Regions from separate parts of the Streptomyces sp. NPDC093064 genome, predicted to be linked through region 1. Evidence: riboswitches for the same ligand, from Rfam matches in the RefSeq annotation. Region 1 holds a riboswitch; the other holds the start of a gene.

What was found. Region 1 has a riboswitch for glycine ahead of gcvP (aminomethyl-transferring glycine dehydrogenase). Riboswitches for the same ligand answer to the same signal wherever they lie in the genome.
Region 2: it holds a riboswitch for glycine, as region 1 does, so the genes downstream of both, gcvT (glycine cleavage system aminomethyltransferase GcvT) here and gcvP (aminomethyl-transferring glycine dehydrogenase) in region 1, are expected to answer to the same signal.

What each region holds. Positions count from the first base shown of each region.
Region 1 is NZ_JBIVPK010000026.1:7,564-17,846, reverse strand. Features, by position in the region: gene ACIQFZ_RS26935 (molybdopterin-dependent oxidoreductase) at 1-301, opposite strand, end outside; gene modA (molybdate ABC transporter substrate-binding protein) at 500-1,324, shown strand; gene modB (molybdate ABC transporter permease subunit) at 1,321-2,163, shown strand; gene ACIQFZ_RS26920 (ABC transporter ATP-binding protein) at 2,213-3,304, shown strand; gene ACIQFZ_RS26915 (molybdopterin-binding protein) at 3,364-3,783, shown strand; gene gcvP (aminomethyl-transferring glycine dehydrogenase) at 3,846-6,731, opposite strand; glycine riboswitch at 6,908-7,002, opposite strand; gene ACIQFZ_RS26905 (PRC-barrel domain-containing protein) at 7,116-7,499, shown strand; gene ACIQFZ_RS26900 (DNA polymerase IV) at 7,409-8,848, opposite strand; gene ACIQFZ_RS26895 (MerR family transcriptional regulator) at 8,998-9,681, opposite strand; gene ACIQFZ_RS26890 (bifunctional nuclease family protein) at 9,873-10,283, opposite strand, start outside.
Region 2 is NZ_JBIVPK010000008.1:31,805-42,087, forward strand. Features, by position in the region: gene ACIQFZ_RS12255 (hypothetical protein) at 1-886, shown strand, start outside; gene ACIQFZ_RS12260 (L-serine ammonia-lyase) at 918-2,285, opposite strand; gene glyA (serine hydroxymethyltransferase) at 2,387-3,649, opposite strand; gene gcvH (glycine cleavage system protein GcvH) at 3,667-4,044, opposite strand; gene gcvT (glycine cleavage system aminomethyltransferase GcvT) at 4,173-5,300, opposite strand; glycine riboswitch at 5,458-5,554, opposite strand; gene ACIQFZ_RS12280 (AAA family ATPase) at 5,703-6,323, shown strand; gene ACIQFZ_RS12285 (enhanced serine sensitivity protein SseB) at 7,144-7,935, shown strand; gene ACIQFZ_RS12290 (enhanced serine sensitivity protein SseB C-terminal domain-containing protein) at 8,135-8,929, shown strand; gene ACIQFZ_RS12295 (ABC transporter permease) at 9,248-10,255, shown strand.

The DNA of each region.
Region 1 (10,283 bases):
CGAAGTCGGGATCGATCTCGGCCCACGACAGCAGCGCGTGATGCCCGTCGGCGGCCGTGACCGCGATCAGGAAGCGCAGCCGGTCCTTGCGCCGGGCCGGGTCGAAACCGGGCCCCGCCGCGGACAGCACGTCGTACAGGCGCGGTCCGGTGAACCGGTGGTGCTGCGCTCCGCTGGTGGCGCAGTCGAAGGCGACTCCCACCCCGTGCTGCGGCCACCCGAGCAGATCCCGCACGGTCAGCCGGGCCGGGCGGGCGAGGTCGCCGGTCAGGTCGAGCTCCGCGAGCGTCACGGGCACCACCTCCTGAGTGTCCGTACCCGAACGACCGCCCCGTACAAACGCACATGCAAGCCGTGCGTCACGTCTCGCCAGCTCGTGCAATGCAACAGGGGCCTTACACCTGGCAATTGCGGCAGTATGATCGCGGCACGGCCGTGTGAGCGGTCGTGGCAGGGCGCGACAGCTTCTTGCGTGCAGAGCCAGAGGAGTAGAACCGTGATGACCCGTTCCACGCGGCGGACCAGGATGCTGAAGTCGGGAGTTGCGGGGGCCGCGGCGTTGCTGGCTCTCAGCGCCTGCTCCTCCTCGTCCTCCGACGACTCGTCCTCGGCGGGGTCCGGCACGTCGGAGGCCGCCGCGCCGAAGCTGTCCGGCACCGTGACCGTCTTCGCCGCCGCCTCGCTGAAGGAGAGCTTCACCACGCTCGGCAAGCAGTTCGAGCAGCAGCACCCGGGCACCAAGGTCACCTTCAACTTCGGCGGCAGCGACAGCCTCGCCGCGAGCATCACCTCCGGTGCCCCCGCCGACGTGTTCGCCGCCGCCAGCACCAAGACCATGGCGATCGTGACCGACAAGAAGGACGCGGCCGGCACCCCGGTCACCTTCGTCCGCAACCAGCTCGAGATCGCGACCGCGCCGGGCAACCCGGACAAGATCTCCTCGCTGAAGGACCTCACCGGGCCCGGCCTGAAGGTCGTCCTGTGCGACAAGACCGTGCCCTGCGGCGCCGCCGCCCAGAAGGTGCTGGACGCGAGCCACCTCAAGCTGACCCCGGTCTCCTACGAGCAGGACGTCAAGAGCGCCCTGACCAAGGTCGAGCTGAAGGAGGCCGACGCGGCCCTCGTCTACAAGACCGACGTGAAGGCCGCCGCCGGCAGGGTCCAGGGCGTGGAGTTCCCCGAGTCGGCCGATGCCGTCAACGACTACCCGATCACCCTGCTCAAGAACGCACCCAACGCCACCGCGGCCAAGGCGTTCGTCGAGCTGGTGACGTCGGCCGAAGGCCAGAAGGTCCTGACCGGGGCCGGGTTCCTGAAGCCGTGACCGAGATCGACGAGGCCCGCGCCGTGACCCGGAAGAACGGGTCGCGGCGCGGCCGCGCGCTCGGCGGGGCCCCGCTGCCCCTGCTGGTCCCCGCCCTGGTCGGCCTGGCCTTCCTGCTGCTGCCGCTGATCGCGCTGCTGATCCGGGCCCCCTGGCGCAGCCTGCCGGACCAGCTGACCAGCGCCGAGGTGTGGCAGGCGCTCCAGTTGTCCCTGATCAGCGCCACCGCGGCCACCGCCGTGAGCCTGGTGCTCGGCGTCCCGCTGGCCTGGCTGCTGGCCCGTACGGACTTCCCCGGACGCGGATTCGTCCGGGCGCTGGTCACGCTGCCGCTCGTGCTGCCCCCGGTCGTGGGCGGTGTGGCCCTGCTGCTGGCCCTGGGGCGCAACGGTGTCGTCGGGCAATGGCTGGACTCCTGGTTCGGCATCACGCTGCCGTTCACCACGGCCGGGGTGGTGGTCGCGGAGGCGTTCGTGGCCATGCCGTTCCTCGTGATCAGCGTCGAGGGCACGTTGCGGGCCGCCGACCCGCGCTACGAGGAGGCGGCCACCACGCTGGGTGCCTCCCGCTTCACCGCGTTCCGCCGGGTCACCCTGCCGCTGATCGCGCCGGGCATCGCCGCGGGCGCCGTGCTCGCCTGGGCGCGAGCGCTCGGCGAGTTCGGCGCGACGATCACCTTCGCCGGCAACTTCCCCGGCCGTACGCAGACCATGCCGCTGGCCGTCTACCTGGCCCTGCAGAACGACCCGGCGGCGGCGATCGCCCTGAGCCTGGTGCTGCTCGCGGTGTCGATCGCCGTACTGGCGGGTCTGCGGGACCGTTGGATGACGGCCTCCTGATGAACCCGCCGCCGATCCCGACCCGCCCCGCATCCAGGACGTTCACCTCATGACCGACAGCGACCGGACCACCGCCGGCGTACGTACCGAGGGCGTGCCCGGGGAGGGCCTGGACGCCCGCCTCGTCGTCGAACGCGGCGGCTTCCGCCTCGACGTCGCGCTCACCGCCGCCCCCGGCGACGTGGTGGCACTGCTCGGCCCGAACGGCGCCGGGAAGACGACGGCTCTGCGCGCGCTGGCGGGCCTGGTCCCGCTCACCGGCGGCCATCTGCGCCTGGACGGCGCCGCGCTGGACCGCACGCCGCCCGAGGCACGCCCGGTCGGCGTGGTCTTCCAGGACTACCTGCTGTTCCCGCACCTGTCGGCGCTGGACAACGTGGCGTTCGGGCCACGCTGCCGGGGCGCGTCCAAGGCCGAGGCCCGCGCGCAGGCCGCGCGGTGGCTGGACCGGATGGGACTGGCCGACCACACCGGTGCCAAGCCCCGCCGCCTCTCCGGCGGCCAGGCGCAGCGCGTGGCCCTGGCCCGCGCCCTGGCCACCGGGCCCCGGCTGCTGCTGCTCGACGAACCGCTCGCCGCGCTCGACGCCCGCACCCGGCTGGAGGTCCGCGCCCAGCTGCGCCGGCACCTCGCCGAGTTCGAGGCCGTCGCCGTCCTGGTCACCCATGACCCGCTGGACGCGATGGTGCTGGCCGACCGGCTGGTCGTCGTCGAGCACGGCCATGTCGTCCAGAAGGGCACCCCGTCGGAGATCGCCCGCCATCCGCGCACCGACTACGTCGCGCAGCTCGTGGGCCTGAACCTCTACCGAGGTGAGGCAGAAGGCCACTGCGTCCGTCTCGCGGCCGGTCCCGCCATCACCACCACCGAGGACCTGACGGGAGAGGTCTTCGTGGCCTTCCCGCCGAGTGCGGTCACCCTCCACCGGGACCGCCCCTCGGGCTCCAGCGCGCGCAATCTGTGGCGCTGCGAGGTCGCCGGTCTTGAGACCCACGGCGACCAGATCCGCGCCGACCTGACCGGCGAACTCGCCCTCACCGCGGACCTGACCACGGTCGCGGCCGCCGAGCTGGACCTGCACCCGGGCGCGGCGGTCTGGGCGACGGTCAAGGCGGCGCAGACCCACGCCTACCCGGCCTGAGGCACCGGCCGCCCTACGGTGGTGATCACCACGTCCCCCACCCACCGCGAGGCACGCCCATGAGCCTGAGCATGCGCAACCAGTTGCCCGGCACGGTCACCACCGTCACCCCCGGCGAGGCGATGGCCCTCGTTCACGTGCGCCTGGACGGAGGCGGACAGCTCACGTCCGCGATCACCCGCGACGCCGTCGAGGACCTGCGTCTGGCCGAAGGCAGCGCCGTGCGCGCCCTGGTGAAGTCGACGGAGGTGTCCCTGGCCACCGGGCCGGTCGAGGGCCTGTCCATCCGCAACCGGCTGCCGGGCACCGTCACCGGGATCGCCCTGGGCGCGGCCATGGCGTCCGTCCGGGTCGAGGTGGAGGGCGGCGAGCTGACCGCCGCGATCACCAGGGACGCCGCCACGGAACTCGGCCTGGCGGCGGGCACACGCGTCACCGCCCTGATCAAGTCGACCGAGGTCGCCCTGGCCACCGTGTGACACGCCTGGAAAAGCCCTGGGGCTCCCGCCCGGATCGGACGGGAGCCCCATAAGCCGCTCGATCAGTCCTCGTACGCGTCCAGCGGCGGGCAGGAGCAGACGAGGTTGCGGTCGCCGTAGGCCTGGTCGATACGGCGCACCGGCGGCCAGTACTTGTCGGCCACCGAGACCCCGGCCGGGAAGACGGCCTCCTCACGGGTGTAGCCGTGCTGCCACTCCCCGCCGAGCGCCGCGGCGGTGTGCGGGGCGCCGTACAGCGGGTTGTCGTCCGCGGGCCACTGGCCGGAACCGACCTTCTCGATCTCGGCGCGGATCGCGATCATCGCGTCGCAGAACCGGTCCAGCTCGGCCAGGTCCTCGGACTCGGTCGGCTCGATCATCAGCGTGCCGGCCACCGGGAACGACATCGTCGGCGCGTGGAAGCCGTAGTCGATGAGCCGCTTGGCGACGTCGTCCACGCTCACCCCGGTCGCCTTGGTCAGCGGGCGCAGGTCGATGATGCACTCGTGGGCGACCAGGCCGCCGGGACCGGTGTAGAGCACCGGGTAGTGCGGCTCGAGGCGCTTGGCGACGTAGTTGGCGCTGAGCACGGCGACCTGCGTGGCCCGCTTGAGGCCCTCGCCGCCCATCAGGCGGACGTAGGCCCAGGAGATCGGCAGGATGCCGGCCGAGCCCCACGGCGCGGCCGAGATCGGGCCGACTCCGGTCTCCGGGCCGGCGTCGGGCTGGAGCGGGTGGTTGGGCAGGTACGGCGCCAGGTGGGAGCGCACACCGACCGGGCCGACGCCGGGACCGCCGCCGCCGTGCGGGATGCAGAACGTCTTGTGCAGGTTCAGGTGGGAGACGTCGCCGCCGAAGTGGCCCGGCTTGGCGAGGCCCACCAGGGCGTTGAGGTTGGCGCCGTCGACGTACACCTGGCCGCCGGCCTCGTGGACCTGCGCGCAGATGTCGGCGACGTGCTCCTCGAACACGCCGTGCGTGGACGGGTAGGTGATCATCAGCACGGCCAGCTGCTCGCGGTACTGCTCGATCTTCGCCCGCAGGTCCTCGACGTCGATCTCGCCGTCCTCGGAGGTCCTGACGACGACGACCTTCATGCCGGCCATCACGGCGCTGGCGGCGTTGGTGCCGTGCGCGGAGGACGGGATGAGGCAGATGGTGCGCTGCTCGTCCCCGTTGGCACGGTGGTACCCGCGCACGGCGAGCAGACCGGCCAGCTCGCCCTGGGAGCCGGCGTTCGGCTGAAGGGAGACCTTGTCGTAGCCGGTGACCTCGGCGAGACGGTCCTCCAGCTCGCGGATGAGGGTGAGGTAGCCCTGCGCCTGCTCGGCGGGCACGAAGGGGTGCAGCTGCCCGAACTCCGGCCAGGTGACCGGCTCCATCTCGGTCGTCGCGTTGAGCTTCATGGTGCACGAGCCCAGCGGGATCATGCCGCGGTCGAGCGCGTAGTCGCGGTCGGACAGCCGGCGCAGGTAGCGCAGCATCGCGGTCTCGGACCGGTACTGGTGGAAGACCGGGTGGGTGAGGTAGGCGTCGTCGCGCAGCAGCGCCTCGGGCAGCGCGTCCTCGGCGGCGGCGTCCAGCGCCTCGATGTCGCCCCCGACGCCGAAGGCGGCCCACACGGCGCGCAGCCGGTCCCGGGTGGTGGTCTCGTCGCAGGCGACCGAGGCGTGGTCGGCGTCGACCAGGCGCAGGTTCACGCCGCCTTCGCGGGCCTCGGCGACGACCTCGGCGGCGCGCCCCTCCGCCTTGACGGTCAGGGTGTCGAAGTATGCGCCGTGCACGACCTCGAAACCGCCGGCCTCGAGGCCCTCTGCGAGGACCGTGGCGTACCGGTGGGTGCGCAGCGCGATGTCCCGCAGGCCCTCGGGGCCGTGGTAGACCGCGTACATGCCCGCCATGACGGCGAGCAGCACCTGGGCGGTGCAGATGTTGCTGGTGGCCTTCTCGCGGCGGATGTGCTGCTCACGGGTCTGCAGGGCGAGGCGGTAGGCCTTGTTGCCGTCGGCGTCGACGGAGACGCCGACCAGGCGGCCGGGCAGACTGCGCGCGAACTTCTCGCGCACCGCCATGAAGCCGGCGTGCGGGCCGCCGAAGCCGATCGGCACGCCGAAGCGCTGGGTGGTGCCGACGGCGATGTCCGCGCCGAGCTCGCCGGGCGACTTCAGCAGGGTGAGCGCGAGCAGGTCGGCGGCGACGGTGACCACGGCGCCCAGCTCGTGCGCCTGGTCGATGACGGGCTTCAGGTCGCGCACGGCACCGGAGGCGCCCGGGTACTGCAGGAGCACGCCGTTGATCTCGCGCTCGGCGATCTCGGCCGGGATGCCCTTGCTGAGGTCGGCGACGACGACCTCGACGCCGGTCGGCTCGGCGCGGGTCTCGATGACGGCGATGGTCTGCGGCAGCGCGTCCGCGTCGACCAGGAACAGGCCCTTCTTGTTCTTGCCCATGCGCCGGGACAGCGCCATGGCCTCGGCGGCGGCGGTGCCCTCGTCGAGCAGCGACGCGCCGGAAGTCGGCAGACCGGTCAGCTCGGCGACCACGGTCTGGAAGTTCAGCAGCGCCTCGAGGCGGCCCTGGGAGATCTCCGGCTGGTAGGGGGTGTAGGCGGTGTACCAGGCCGGGTTCTCCATGACGTTGCGCAGGATGACCGGCGGGGTGAAGGTCCCGTAGTAGCCGAGTCCGATCATCGAGCCGAGGACCTGGTTGCGGTCGGCGAGCGAGCGCAGCTCGGCCAGCACCTCGGCCTCGGTGCGGGCGCCGGGCAGGTCGAGCGCGTCGGCGTTCTTGATCACATCGGGCACCGCGGCGGCGGTGAGCTCGTCGAGCGAGCCGTAGCCGACCTGCGCGAGCATTTTGGCCCGCGCCTCCTGGTCGGGCCCGATGTGGCGCTGTTCGAAGGGGATGCCCTGTTCGAGCTCGGAGAGCGGAATGCGCTGGGCGGTCATTGCGGAGGCCTCCTGGTCTGACACGACCTTCGAGGGACACCCCGGCACGGGTGCCCCGACGGCCTCCCCCTCTGTCATCTCAACCTGAGAGCTTCACCGGGCCGCCCGAGGGCTCCCGGTTTTCACCGTCGGTGAGAGCGGAAGCCGTCGACAACCGCTCTGCTTTCCAGAGTGACCTCGTCCGTGCGGTACGTGGGCCTGAGAGATTCCGGGGAGGATTTGCTCCTTCGGCGCCCCCGGTGGTGCCGGAGGGCTCTCCCGCACGGGGTCAGCAGCCGTTGCCAGAGTACCAGCGGGCCGACCGCACGGGTCTTCGAGTGGCCGCCATGCTGAATGTGCTCTTTTGTAGTGGTTACGGATGAGTTGCGACCACGTGGAGGGACAGTGCAGACGGAGATCGATCCGCGCAACCTGATCGGCCGCAAGGCGTTCGACCGCAGCGGCCACAAGATCGGCACGGTGGACGAGGTCTACCTCGACGACGCGACGGGTGTGCCGGAGTGGGCGGCGATACGCACCGGCTTGTTCTCCCGGGACGCCTTCGTCCCCCTGGAGCCCAGCGAACTGGTCGAGGGCGCCCTGCGTGTCCCCTTCGACCGCGCACTGATCAAGGAGGCCCCCGACTTCGGCGTGGGCCGCCATCTGTCCCCGGAGCAGGAACTGCAGCTCTACCACCACTACGGCCTCGACGTGGCCCCTCCACCGACCGTTCCGGACCACCATTTCGGCAAGCTGGCAGGCTCCGGCTCGGGCCCGGACGAGAGCTGAGCCGGCGGGACCGGAGGTACCGAAGGAACCAGAGGAAGGGGCTCGGCCGGTTCCAGGTCCGGGTCGTCCATCAGGAACGTGCGTACCCGGCCCGGCGCGGAGTCGGGGGTCTCGAAGCGGACGGTGACGCGGCCGAGGCCGCTGCCCTGCACCCATCCGTGGCCGTATTCTGCGTGCCGTACGTCGTGGCCCGCCGGCCACCGCCGCTCGGTGGGTGCCGGCTGCCGCTCGGCGGGTTCCTCCGGCCGCTCCTCGGCCGGGCCCTCCGCCTGCGCGCCCGCGGCCTGCGCGAACAGGTCCTCCTGGGTGTAGTCGGCGAGCCCGGACACGCCCACGCCGAGCAGCCGTACGCCGCCGGTGGTGTCCACGGAGTCCAGCAACCGGGCGGCCGCCTCCCGTATCACCGCGGGGTCGTCGGTGGGTCCGCGCAGTGTCTCGGAGCGGGTCAGGGTGGAGAAGTCGTAGCGGCGCACCTTCAGCACGATGGTGCGCCCCGACAGACCGGCCCCGCGCAGCCGCCGCACGCACCGGTCGGCCAGCCGCTGCACCTCCAGGGCCACCCGGACGCGGTCGTGGATGTCCACGTCGTAGGTGTCCTCGACGGACACCGACTTCGCCTCGCGCTCGGCGACGACGGGACGCTCGTCGTGGGCCAGCGCCATCGCGTACAGCGCGTGCCCGTGCGCTTTGCCGAGCAGGCGTACGAGTTCGTCCTCGCCGGCCTCGGCGATCTCCTCGACGGTGTGGATCCCGGCCCGCCGCAGATGGTCGCCCGTGGCCGGGCCCACGCCCGGCAGGGTCCGCACGGACAGCGGACCGAGCAGGGCCCGCTCGGTGCCGGGCTCGATGAGCACCAGCCCGTCGGGCTTGGCCTGCTCAGAGCCGATCTTGGCGAGCATCTTGGCGGCGGCCAGCCCCACGGATCCCGTGAGCCCCGTGACGGCCTGGATGTCGGCACGCAGCTTCGTCCCCGCCAGCCGGGCTGACTCCGCGTCCCAGGCGGCTCCCCCGGCCTCCAGGTCCACGAACGCCTCGTCCAGGCTCAGCGGCTCCACCAGGGGCGACAGCGCCCGCAGGAGGCCCATCACCCGCTCGCTGATGGAGCGGTAGAAGGCGAAGCGCGGCACGAGGTACGCGGCGTTCGGCGCCAGCCGCCTCGCCTGGGCCATGGGCATCGCGGAGTGGACGCCGAAGACGCGCGCCTCGTACGACGCCGTGGCCACCACCCCGCGCGGTCCCAGCCCGCCCACGACCACGGCCTTCCCGCGCAGACTCGGCTTGGACGCCTGCTCCGCGGAGGCGAAGAAGGCATCCATGTCGAGATGGAGGATCGTGGGTGCGGTTCTCACATCTACGATGCTGCACCACGCCACTGACAATGCCCCGGTTCCGGCGGCACCCGTACGGGCTCTCGAAGCCGGTCCGGGGCCGAGCACGCGGATAGGGCCGATGGGGCCAGGTCGGTGGCCGAAACGACCGAAGCCGGCCGAGGGGCCGCTCAGACGGCCCGGTTGCGCCGCCGGGCGAGCTCGTCGCCCGGGTTGTGCCCCACGAGCGTCTCCCCGGTGTCGATGCGCTCACCGTGCAGCTGCGACAGCGCGCTCTCCACATCGCGCCACACCACGCCGACGGCGATGCCGAAGATTCCCTGGCCTCCCTGGAGCAGGGCGTGCACCTCGTCGGGCGATGTGCACTCGTACACCGTGGCACCGTCGCTCATCAGCGTCATGCGCTCCAGGTCACGCAGACCGCACTCGCGCAGGTGCTGGACGGCGCTGCGGATGTTCTGCAGCGACACGCCGGTGTCGAGGAACCGCTTCACGATCTTCAGGACGACGACGTCCCGGAAGCTGTAAAGGCGCTGGGTGCCGGACCCGTGGGCGGGGCGCACGCTCGGCTCGACCAGCCCGGTGCGCGCCCAGTAGTCCAGTTGCCGGTAGGTGATCCCGGCGGCCGCACAGGCCGTCGGACCGCGGTAGCCGATCTGCTCGGTCGCCATGGCCGCCGCCCCTCCGCTGCTCGGCACCGCCGTCGGTCGCTGCGGAGCACGACCGGCCACGCCCCCGGCAGGGGGATACCCCCCGCTCGGTCGGAGCCGAGAGCTCGGGGGAGGGTACGGACCGCTTCCCCCGGCATTGCGTCCGGGGGCACCCCCAGCCGTACCGTCGCCGCTGCTTCTCACGCCGACCTCCGTCCTTGACCTGCCTCCTCGACGGTAGGCAGTCACCAGGGGTGCGTCAACGATCGCCACACTCGGCACGCCGAGTGATAATCACCCTAAGAGTGGTTTCGCGTACCCCATCGCCGGGAAAGGCTATCCGAATGCCACGGAGGGAGGCCGCAGGACCGTCTCCCGTGGCCCCTGCGGGCGCTTCACTGGCTGCTGGTGCCGAAGTCCTCCGGCGAGATCTGGTCGAGGAACTCGCGGAACTTCTCCACCTCGTCCTCCTGCTCGTCCGGGATCGCGATGCCCGCGTCGTCGAGCACCGTGTCGCTGCCGAAGATCGGCGTCCCTGTACGCAGGGCCAGCGCTATGGCATCGGACGGCCGGGCGCTCACCTCGACACCGCTGGCGAACACCAGCTCGGCGTAGAAGACGCCTTCACGCAGGTCCGTGATGCGCACTTCCGTGAGTTCCTGGCCGACCGCTTCCAGCACGTCCTTGAACAGGTCGTGGGTCAGCGGTCGCGCAGGGGCCATGCCCTGTTGGGCGAAGGCGATCGCCGTCGCCTCCCCTGGCCCGATCCAGATGGGGAGGTAACGGTCGCCTCCCACTTCACGCAG
Region 2 (10,283 bases), on a different contig from region 1:
GAACACCTTCGTCTGCCCGGGCTGCGGGGCCCGCACCGAGAGCAACACGCTGTCCGTGCGGTGCCAGTTCTGCGCCACCCCCCTGGTGGCCGACGCCAACGCCACCGAGCGGGTCGTCCCCGAGGCCGTCGTCCCCTTCGGGCTGGACCGCGACGCGGCCCGGGACGCGCTGCGCACGTGGACGTCCTCCCGCTGGTTCGCCCCCAAGGACCTGAAGAAGGTCACCGAGGCGGAGTCCTTCAAGGGCAGCTACCTGCCGCACTGGACGTACGACGCGGCCACCGTCTCCGACTACCGGGGCCGGCGCGGTGACTACTACTACGAGACCGTGACGCGCACCGTCACCGAGAACGGCGAGACCCGCACCGTGACCGAGCAGGTGCGGCACACCCGCTGGTACCCGGCCTCCGGAACGGTGACCCGGGACTTCGACGACGTCCTGGTGCCCGGCACCGGCCATGTCACCGCCAAGCAGCTGGACAAGCTCACGCCCTGGCCGCTGGAGGAGGCCAGGCCCTACCAGGAGGAGTACCTGGCGGGCTTCCAGACGGTGCGCTACGACATCGAGCCCGAGGACGGCCTGGAGACGGCCAGGCAGCGGATGGCCGAGGTCATCGAGGACGACTGCCGCAGCGACATCGGGGGAGACGAGCAGCGGGTCGAATCGGTCGACACCCACTACTCCGACGTCACTTTCAAGCTGATGCTGCTCCCGGTGTGGTTCCTCACCTACGTCCACGCCGGGCGGACCTGGCAGGTCACGGTGAACGCCCGCACCGGCGAGGTGGTCGGCGAGCGCCCGTACAGCGCCGGCAAGATCGTCGCCGCCTCGCTCGCGGCGCTCGCGGTCGTCGCGCTGATCGTCTGGCTGAGCGTCAGGAGGTAGCGGCCCGCACGGCGGCACGGGCCGGACCCTGTCAGCACTCGATGATGTTCACCGCAAGCCCGCCCCGGGCCGTCTCCTTGTACTTCACCGACATGTCCGCGCCGGTCTCCTTCATGGTCTTGATGACCTTGTCGAGGGAGACCTTGTGGGAGCCGTCGCCGCGCATGGCCATCCGGGCGGCGGTGACGGCCTTGACCGCGGCCATGCCGTTGCGCTCGATGCAGGGGATCTGGACCAGACCGCCCACGGGGTCGCAGGTGAGGCCGAGGTTGTGCTCCATGCCGATCTCGGCGGCGTTCTCGACCTGCTCGGGCGTGCCGCCCAGGACCTCGGCGAGGGCGCCCGCCGCCATCGAGCAGGCGGAGCCGACCTCGCCCTGGCAGCCGACCTCGGCGCCGGAGATGGAGGCGTTCTCCTTGAAGAGCATGCCGATCGCGCCGGCGGCGAGCAGGAAGCGGACCACGCCGTCCTCGTCCGCGCCGGGGATGAAGTTGATGTAGTAGTGCAGGACCGCCGGGATGATGCCGGCCGCGCCGTTGGTCGGGGCGGTGACGACCCGGCCGCCGGCCGCGTTCTCCTCGTTCACCGCCATCGCGTAGAGGGTGATCCACTCCATCGCGCGGGCCGTCGCGTCGCCCTCGGCGCGCAGCTGGCGGGCGGTGACGGCCGCACGGCGGCGCACCTTCAGACCGCCCGGCAGGATGCCCTCGCGGGACAGGCCGCGCCGCACGCACGCCTGCATCACCCGCCAGATCTCCAGCAGGCCCTCGCGGATCTCCTCCTCGGTGCGCCAGGCCCGCTCGTTCTCCAGCATCAGGGAGGAGATCGAAAGGCCCGTCTCCTTCGTCAGGCGCAGCAGCTCGTCGCCCGAACGGAAGGGGTACTTCAGCACCGTGTCGTCCAGCTTGATGCGGTCGGCGCCCACCGCCTCCTCGTCCACGACGAAGCCGCCGCCCACCGAGTAGTACGTCTTGGCCAGCAGCTCGGCGCCGGAGGCGTCGTACGCCCACAGGGTCATGCCGTTGGCGTGGTAGGGGAGCGTCTTGCGGCGGTGCAGGACCATGTCGTCGTCGTAGGAGAACGCGATCTCGTGCTCGCCGAGCAGGCTCAGGCGGCCGGAGGCCCTGATCGTCTCGACCCGCTCGTCGGCCGTCTCCACGTCCACCGTGCGCGGCGAGGCGCCCTCCAGGCCGAGCAGGACCGCCTTCGGCGTGCCGTGGCCGTGGCCCGTCGCGCCGAGGGATCCGTACAGCTCGGCGCGGACCGAGGCGGCCTGCTCCAGCAGGTCCTCGTTGCGGAGCCGGCGGGCGAACATGCGGGCCGCCCGCATCGGGCCGACCGTGTGGGAGCTCGACGGGCCTATGCCGATCGAGAACAGGTCGAAGACCGAGATGGCCACGGTGACTCCTCAAGACGGGGTGGTGCTGGGGGTGCCAGGGGCGGGGCGCCGCGTACGGGCCGGGTTCTCCGGCCCGTACGCGGCACTCCTCGGAACGGGACTTACTTGTTCAGACCCGGGTACAGCGGGTGCTTGTCGGCCAGGGTGCGCACCCGGGCCTTGAGGGCATCGGCGTCGTAGGACGGCTTCAGCGCCTCGGCGATCACGTCCGCGACCTCGGTGAAGTCCTCGGTCGTGAAACCGCGGGTGGCCAGGGCCGGCGTGCCGATCCTGAGGCCCGAGGTGACCATCGGCGGGCGCGGGTCGTTCGGGATCGCGTTGCGGTTGACGGTGATCCCGAGTTCGTGGAGGCGGTCCTCGGCCTGCTGCCCGTCCAGCTCGGAGTCGCGCAGGTCGACCAGGACCAGGTGCACGTCCGTGCCGCCGGACAGGACGTCCACGCCGACCGCCCGGACGTCGCCCTGGACCAGGCGCTCGGCCAGGATGCGGGCGCCCTCCAGGGTACGACGCTGGCGCTCCTTGAACTCCTCGCTCGCGGCGACCTTGAAGGACACCGCCTTGGCGGCGATCACGTGCTCCAGCGGGCCGCCCTGCTGACCGGGGAACACCGCGGAGTTGATCTTCTTCGCCAGCTCGGCCGTGGACAGGATCACGCCACCGCGCGGGCCGCCCAGCGTCTTGTGGGTGGTGGTGGTGACCACGTGGGCGTGCGGCACCGGGTTCGGGTGCAGGCCCGCGGCCACCAGGCCGGCGAAGTGCGCCATGTCGACCATGAGGTACGCGCCGACCTCGTCCGCGATCCGGCGGAACGCGGCGAAGTCCAGCTGCCGCGGGTACGCGGACCAGCCGGCCACGATCAGCTTCGGCTTGGACTCCTTCGCCAGCCGCTCCACCTCGGCCATGTCGACCAGGCCGTCCTCGCCCACGTGGTAGGCGACGACGTTGTAGAGCTTGCCGGAGAAGTTGATCTTCATGCCGTGGGTCAGGTGCCCGCCGTGGGCGAGGTTCAGACCCATGATCGTGTCACCGGGCTTGAGCAGCGCGAACATCGCGGCCGCGTTCGCCTGCGCGCCGGAGTGCGGCTGCACGTTGGCGTGCTCGGCGCCGAACAGCTCCTTGATGCGGTCGATGGCGATCTGCTCGACCACGTCGACGTGCTCGCAGCCGCCGTAGTAGCGGCGGCCGGGGTAGCCCTCGGCGTACTTGTTGGTGAGGACCGAGCCCTGCGCCTCCATGACCGCCACCGGGGCGAAGTTCTCGGAGGCGATCATCTCCAGCGTGGACTGCTGGCGGTGCAGCTCGGCGTCGACCGCGGCGGCGACGTCCGGGTCGAGCTCGTGCAGGGGTGTGTTGAGAGCAGTCATGTGCGTGTGTCCGATTCTCAGCCGGCCGTCTCGGCGGCGTACTCGTCGGCGGAGAGCAGGTCGGCGGGCTCCTCGGCCAGGCGCACCTTGAACAGCCAGCCGCCCTCGAAGGGTGCGGAGTTCACCAGCGACGGGTCGTTCACCACGTCCTCGTTGATCTCGGTGACCTCGCCGCTGACGGGGGAGTACAGGTCGGACACCGACTTGGTCGACTCCAGCTCACCGCAGGTCTCGCCCGCGGCCACCGTGTCGCCGACCTCCGGGAGCTGGGCGTAGACGACATCGCCGAGCGCGTTGGCCGCGAACTCCGTGATGCCGACCGTCGCCACGCCGTCCTCGACGGGCGACAGCCACTCGTGCTCCTTGCTGTAGCGCAGATGCTGAGGGTTGTTCATGGCCAGAATTCTCCTGTACGCGAGTCAATGGTGATGAATGAGGGACTGCGAAAGGCGTGCGTGACCAGGGGTGACGTGTCTCACGTCGCCTCCGTGCCGGCTACGGCGGTGTCACTTCCGCCGCTTGGTCACTTCTGCCGCTTGTAGAAGGGCAGCGCCACGACCTCGTACGGCTCGTGGTTGCCCCGGATGTCCACACCGACACCGGCTGTGCCCGGAGCGGCGTGCGCGGCGTCGACGTACGCCATGGCGATCGGCTTGCCCAGGGTGGGGGAGGGAGCGCCGGAGGTGACCTCGCCGATCACCTCGCCGCCCGCGACGACCGCGTACCCGGCGCGCGGGACCCGGCGGCCCTCGGCGACCAGGCCGACGAGCACCCGGGGCGGCTCGGCGGCGGCGCGCTCGGCGGCGGCCACCAGCGCCTCGCGGCCCACGAAGTCGCCCTCCTTCTCGAACTTGACCACCCGGCCGAGGCCCGCGTCGAACGGGGTCAGCGAGGTCGACAGCTCGTGCCCGTACAGCGGCATGCCCGCCTCCAGGCGCAGCGTGTCCCGGCAGGACAGGCCGCACGGGACAAGACCGGCGTCCGCGCCGGCCTCGGTCAGCGCCTGCCACAGCTTCTCCGCGTCGCCCGGGGCCACGAACAGCTCGAAGCCGTCCTCGCCGGTGTAGCCGGTGCGCGCGATCAGCGCGGGGACGCCGGCGACCGTGCCGGGGAGCCCGGCGTAGTACTTCAGGCCCTCCAGGTCGGCGTCGGTGAGGGACTTCAGGATGCCGGCGGACTCGGGGCCCTGCACGGCGAGCAGCGCGTAGTTGACCCGGTCGTCGCGCACCGCGGCGTCGAAGCCCGCCGCCCGCTCGGTCAGCGCGTCGAGCACGACCTGGGCGTTGGAGGCGTTGGCGACGACCATGTACTCGGTCTCGCCCAGCCGGTAGACGATCAGGTCGTCCAGGATGCCGCCGTCGGCCTGGCAGATCATGGTGTAGCGGGCGCGGCCGAGGCCGACGGTGGCGATGTTGCCGACCAGGGCGTGGTTCAGCAGCGCGACGGCCTGCGGGCCGGTGACGGTGATCTCGCCCATGTGGGACAGGTCGAAGAGGCCGGCCTTCGTCCGTACGGCGATGTGCTCGTCGCGCTCGGAGCCGTAGCGCAGCGGCATGTCCCAGCCTGCGAAGTCGGTCATCGTCGCGCCGAGCGAGCGGTGCAGCGCGTCGAGCGCGGTGCGGCGGGGTCGGTCGGGTTCGGTACTGCTCATCGGGCGGTCTCCAAGGCATGACAGGCGAGGACGAATCATGTCCTCCCCATCTGTCATCGGAACCTGAGAGGTTCGCCATGACCGCCGTCGGACGGACGGTGCACGGCTTGCACCTTGGGTGGAGCCACTGCGCCAGCGGCCCGCTTTTCAGATGTGCCTCGCCCGCGCGGTAACGGGGCCTGAGAGATTCAAGGGAGGTACTTGCTCCTTCGGCGCCCCAGCGAGACGGCTGGGGACTCTCCCGCGCGGATTCAAGCGGCCGATATGCAGTTGCGCGCACATCATTGCACGCTCGGCCCGATTTGCGGCAGGGCGGCATCTGTGACTGTCCTGTGGCAGGACGTGCACGGAAACGGCGGGCGCCGCACATTACCTTCTCTTTACGATCCGTGGGGAGGAATGATGACGGCGCACAGGACCGCGTTGTACGCGACGGCCCAGGCCCCCGCCCTCTTGGTCCGCGACCTGCGGGACCGGTCCGGCCGCGGCCCGCGCGTGCTGCGCTTCGGCCCGCGCGACCTGGTCGTGGTGACCGGCCTGCCCGGCAGCGGCAAGTCCACGCTGATGCGGCGCGCGGTGCACGGCGTCCGCATCGACTCCCAGGACACCCGCGACCGCTGGGACGCCCGCCTGGCGGCGTACCTCCCCTACGCCCTGTACCGCCCCCTGGTCCGCCTCGCCCACTTCGCGGGGCTGCGCCGGGCGCTGCGCTCCGGGGCGGCGCTCGTGGTCCACGACTGCGGCACGCAGCCCTGGGTCCGCGCCTGGCTGGCCCGTACCGCCCGCCGACGCGGCGGCACCCTGCACATCGTCCTGCTGGACGTCACCCCCGGCACCGCCCTGACCGGCCAGCGCGCACGGGGCCGCGGTATCTCCCGCTATGCCTTCCACCGCCACCGCCGTGCCACCGCCGCCCTGCTCCACGCGGTGGAGCGGAACACCCTGCCAACGGGCTGCGGCTCGGCGGTCCTCCTGGACCGCGAGGCAGCGACCCGCCTGCACCGCATCGATTTCGCCACCTGAGGACCGCGTGCGGCCCGTCACGGCGGTCCACGTGGGGGAGCCCCGTTCAGCCCCGAGGGCCGCCCACCGGGCGCACTCCGCCCCACACCGCACGACCGCCCAGCTCACTGCGCCGACACTCGGGCCCCCGGGCCCGGCTGCCACGGCGCAGCGCGCAGTACACGGACTGCCCACCGCACCGCGGCGTCTCGCGCTACGTGGACCGTTGACAGTAAGGGGCGTGGCTCGGGCCGTACGGACCGCTGACCGGATCGGGGCGTGGTGCCGCGGTACGCCTTCCGGCGCCACCGCCCGGCCTGTCGGCGGAGCGTTCTGCCGAGGGGCCGCGGCTCTGCGACCCTGCTGGACCGTGAGGCGGCAGCGCTACTGCGGCGGACCGGCTTCGCGACCCGAGGACCGCGCGCAGCCCTTCGCGGCGGTCGGCGTGCGGAGCCCCGTTCGGCGCCGACACCCGACCCCGCCCGGGGCCCGCCGGCCGGCGGCGCAGTGCGCAGCGCACGGACTGCCCACCGGACCGAGCCTGGTCCTTCGCCGCGCGGACCGCTGAGTGAACCGGGGCGCGTCCCGCCGCACGGCGCGCTCGCGGGGCGGGGGCGGTCGTGCTGGGCGGGTCGTCCTCCAGGCGGCTGCCCGGCGTGGGAGCCGTCTCACCGAGATGAGGGCGCCGCGCCGTTCATGCCTCGTGGGGCGATGTGACCGCCCGCTGGGCCGGGGGCTCGCGCGGGGAGCCGTAGGCCCTGGTCGTGGGATTTTCCGTGAGGTTTGGGCGTGTACCCGATAGCCTTTCGGCCACAGCAGTGTTCACAGCAGGCGGTAGCAGATGGACTTCCCGGCGGACTTCTCCGCGGACCTTCCGGCACAGGCGCAATCCCATCCCCACGGCGGATGGCCCGGCAACGAGCTGGAGGAGGTGCTGTCCGCCTCCCTCGGCGTCCCGACCGCCGGTGGCCGGATCGTCGAGGTCCTCGGCCGCAGCCTCGTCTGGGTGCCCCTGCCCAACGGCGGCGGTCCGCGCAGCGGCCCGCTCGACCTGCCCACGCTGGAGATCGACGGCCAGGCGTACGTGCCGGTCTTCAGCTCCGAGGAGCAGTTCCGCCGGGCCGTGGGCCCGCACATGGCGTGCACCGTCGCGCCCGCCGTCGACTTCGCGCGCGGACTGCCCCCGCAGGCCGGCATCGCTCTCAACCCGGACGGCGTGGTCGGCGTCCCGCTGCCGCCGGCCGCCGTGGCCGAATTGTGCCGGGCGGGGCGCACCCCGCTGGACGGCCTGTCGAACGGCGGCCGCGTCCGCCTCTTCGAACCGGACTGGCAGGACGACCCGGTGGACTTCCTCGCCACCGCCGGCGCCGAGTTCGCCGAGACCGGCGTGGTCAGCACCGCCCGCCGTTGCCTGGCGGCCGTCGAGACGGACGACCCGGTCATGTTCATAGGCGTCGAACTGTCCCAGTGGGAGGGCGACCCGCAGGCCGCCCCCCTGGACGCCCTGGGCCGTGCCCTGACGAAGACCCCGGCCGGGTGGCCGGTCAACCTGGTCCTTCTGGACGTGGCCCAGGATCCCGTGGCGGACTGGATGAGGGAGAACGTCCGCCCGTTCTACCAGCACGCCCACTGAGCCCGACCCGGCACGCCGGGGAAGCGCACACGATCCGCAGCCGGCGGCGCACGGCGAGTCCCCGGCCGCCGTACGGCGGCTCTAAGCTAGGCCTGCCGTCACTTTCCCGCCTGCCCGCCGGGCGGACGACGGGAAGGTGACGACAGGACCCGGCCTCACGGCTCGGTCGAAACGTCGGTTGTATGGAGGGGCGGTACAAGTGAGCGCCAGCGGCACCACGGCCGGGCAGGTCGAGCAGACGCTGCGCCAGGTGACGCCCGGGCGTTACGACGCCTACGAGGCGCTGCTGCGCGCGCTGGCGACCCCCTCCTCCGGCCAGGTCTGGATGCTGCTCTGGCACGGCCAGGCGGGCTCCCCCGACGCCCAGTACGGCCACATGGAGGTCGACGGCCACGGCTACGCCCCCTGCGTGACCTCCGCCCAGGAGCTGTCGGCGAGCGGCTGGAACCGTTCGTACGAGGTCGTGGACGGCCTCGACGTGGCCCGCACCCTCTACCCCGACCACTACGGCCTCTGGCTGAACCCGCACGCCCCGGGCGGCGGCGTCGGCATCCCGTGGCTGGACCTGCGCCGTATCGCCACCGGTCTTGACCGCCAGCCCGCGGGCCCCCTCCGGCTGTCCGAACCCGCCGTAGAGGCCTCGCAGTTCTACGCCCTGCTCACCCAGAACGCCCACCGTACCCCGGCCCTGCGCTCGCTGCGCCGCGCCTGGGTGCAGCCGGCGCTCGGAGCGCCGTATCTCGCCATCGGTCTTGACGTGTACGACACCTCGCCGCCGGCCGTCGACTCGGTGCGCGTGATGATGCAGCAGTCCATCGGCGCCGTCCCCGACGGGCTGCCGGTGTCGACGGTCGCGATGTCCGACGAGTACGACCCGGTCGCGATGTGGCTGCGCGCCAACTCCCGCCCGTTCTACGACCGGGAGACCCACGCGGCCCCCGCGCAGGCCCCGGCGGCCGGCTACGGCTATCCGCCGGTGCGCGGCGGCTACTGATCCGTCCGGTTCGTCCGCCGGCCGAGCTCACGCACCGGTGATCCTCTGCGCGCGTAGATGGATGCGGATGGTCCGTTTTTGCTGTGAGCCGCCCCAACTGGTCCATGTCCGACCCCCGTTACCCACTGTCCGGATAACGGAACCTCTCTACCCGCATCACGTTTGCGCATCCATTCACCGCCAAGACTGGCAACAGATCACCATGGCGTTGAAGACTCCCGCTCCAAGGGGCGTTCGCCCCTGTGTACGACGGACTGAACAGCCGCCACAGCGGCAAGCGCGGGCCGGCCACCGCCGGTTGAGAGGGGTCCCTGCCAGATGACGGCACCACTGCACGAGCCGACCGCGGAAGCGGCCCCGAGCGCTGCCGACGAGGCGACGGCCGTCGGCGTCGCTGCCAAGGCGGTACAGGGGCGTTCCCTGGGCCGGATCGCCTGGGAGCGCCTCAAGCGGGACAAACTCGCCCTGACGGGCGGCATCGTCGTGCTCCTGCTCATCCTGGTCGCGCTGCTCGCGCCCGTGATCGCGCACGCGGTCGGTCAGGACCCCGAGCTGCACCACGAGGACCTGATCGACCCGCTCTTCGGCACCCCCAAGGGTTCCCTCGGCGGCATGAGCGGCGAGCACCTCCTCGGCGTCGAGCCGGTCAGCGGCCGCGACATCTTCGCCCGCATCGTCTACGGCGCCCAGATCTCGCTGCTCGTGGGCTTCCTGTCCGCCGTGGTCGCCGTCATCCTGGGCACCGTCCTCGGCATCCTCGCCGGCTTCTTCGGCGGCTGGGTGGACGCGGCGATCAGCCGGGTCATGGACGGCCTGCTCGCCTTCCCGCAACTGCTGTTCATCATCGCGCTGGTCTCCGTCGTGCCGAACGAGATGCTTGGCCTGTCCGGCACGGGTGTGCGCGTCTTCGTGATGATCCTCGTCATCGGCTTCTTCGGCTGGCCCTACATCGGCCGCGTGGTGCGCGGCCAGACGCTCTCGCTGCGCGAACGCGAGTACGTCGAGGCGGCACGCTCCCTCGGCGCCGGCCGCTTCTACATCCTGTTCAAGGAGCTGCTGCCCAACCTCGTGGCGCCGATCATCGTGTACACGACGATGATGATCCCGACCAACATCCTCACCGAGGCCGCGCTCAGCTTCCTCGGCGTGGGCGTCAAGCCGCCGACCGCCTCCTGGGGCCAGATGCTCTCGACCGCCATCGACTACTACGAGTCGGACCCCATGTACATGGTGGTCCCCGGTGTGGCGATCTTCATCACCGTCCTTGCCTTCAACCTCTTCGGCGACGGCGTGCGGGACGCGCTCGACCCCAAGGGCTCCCGCTGAACTGCCGTACCCCCAGCGACCCGTGGAC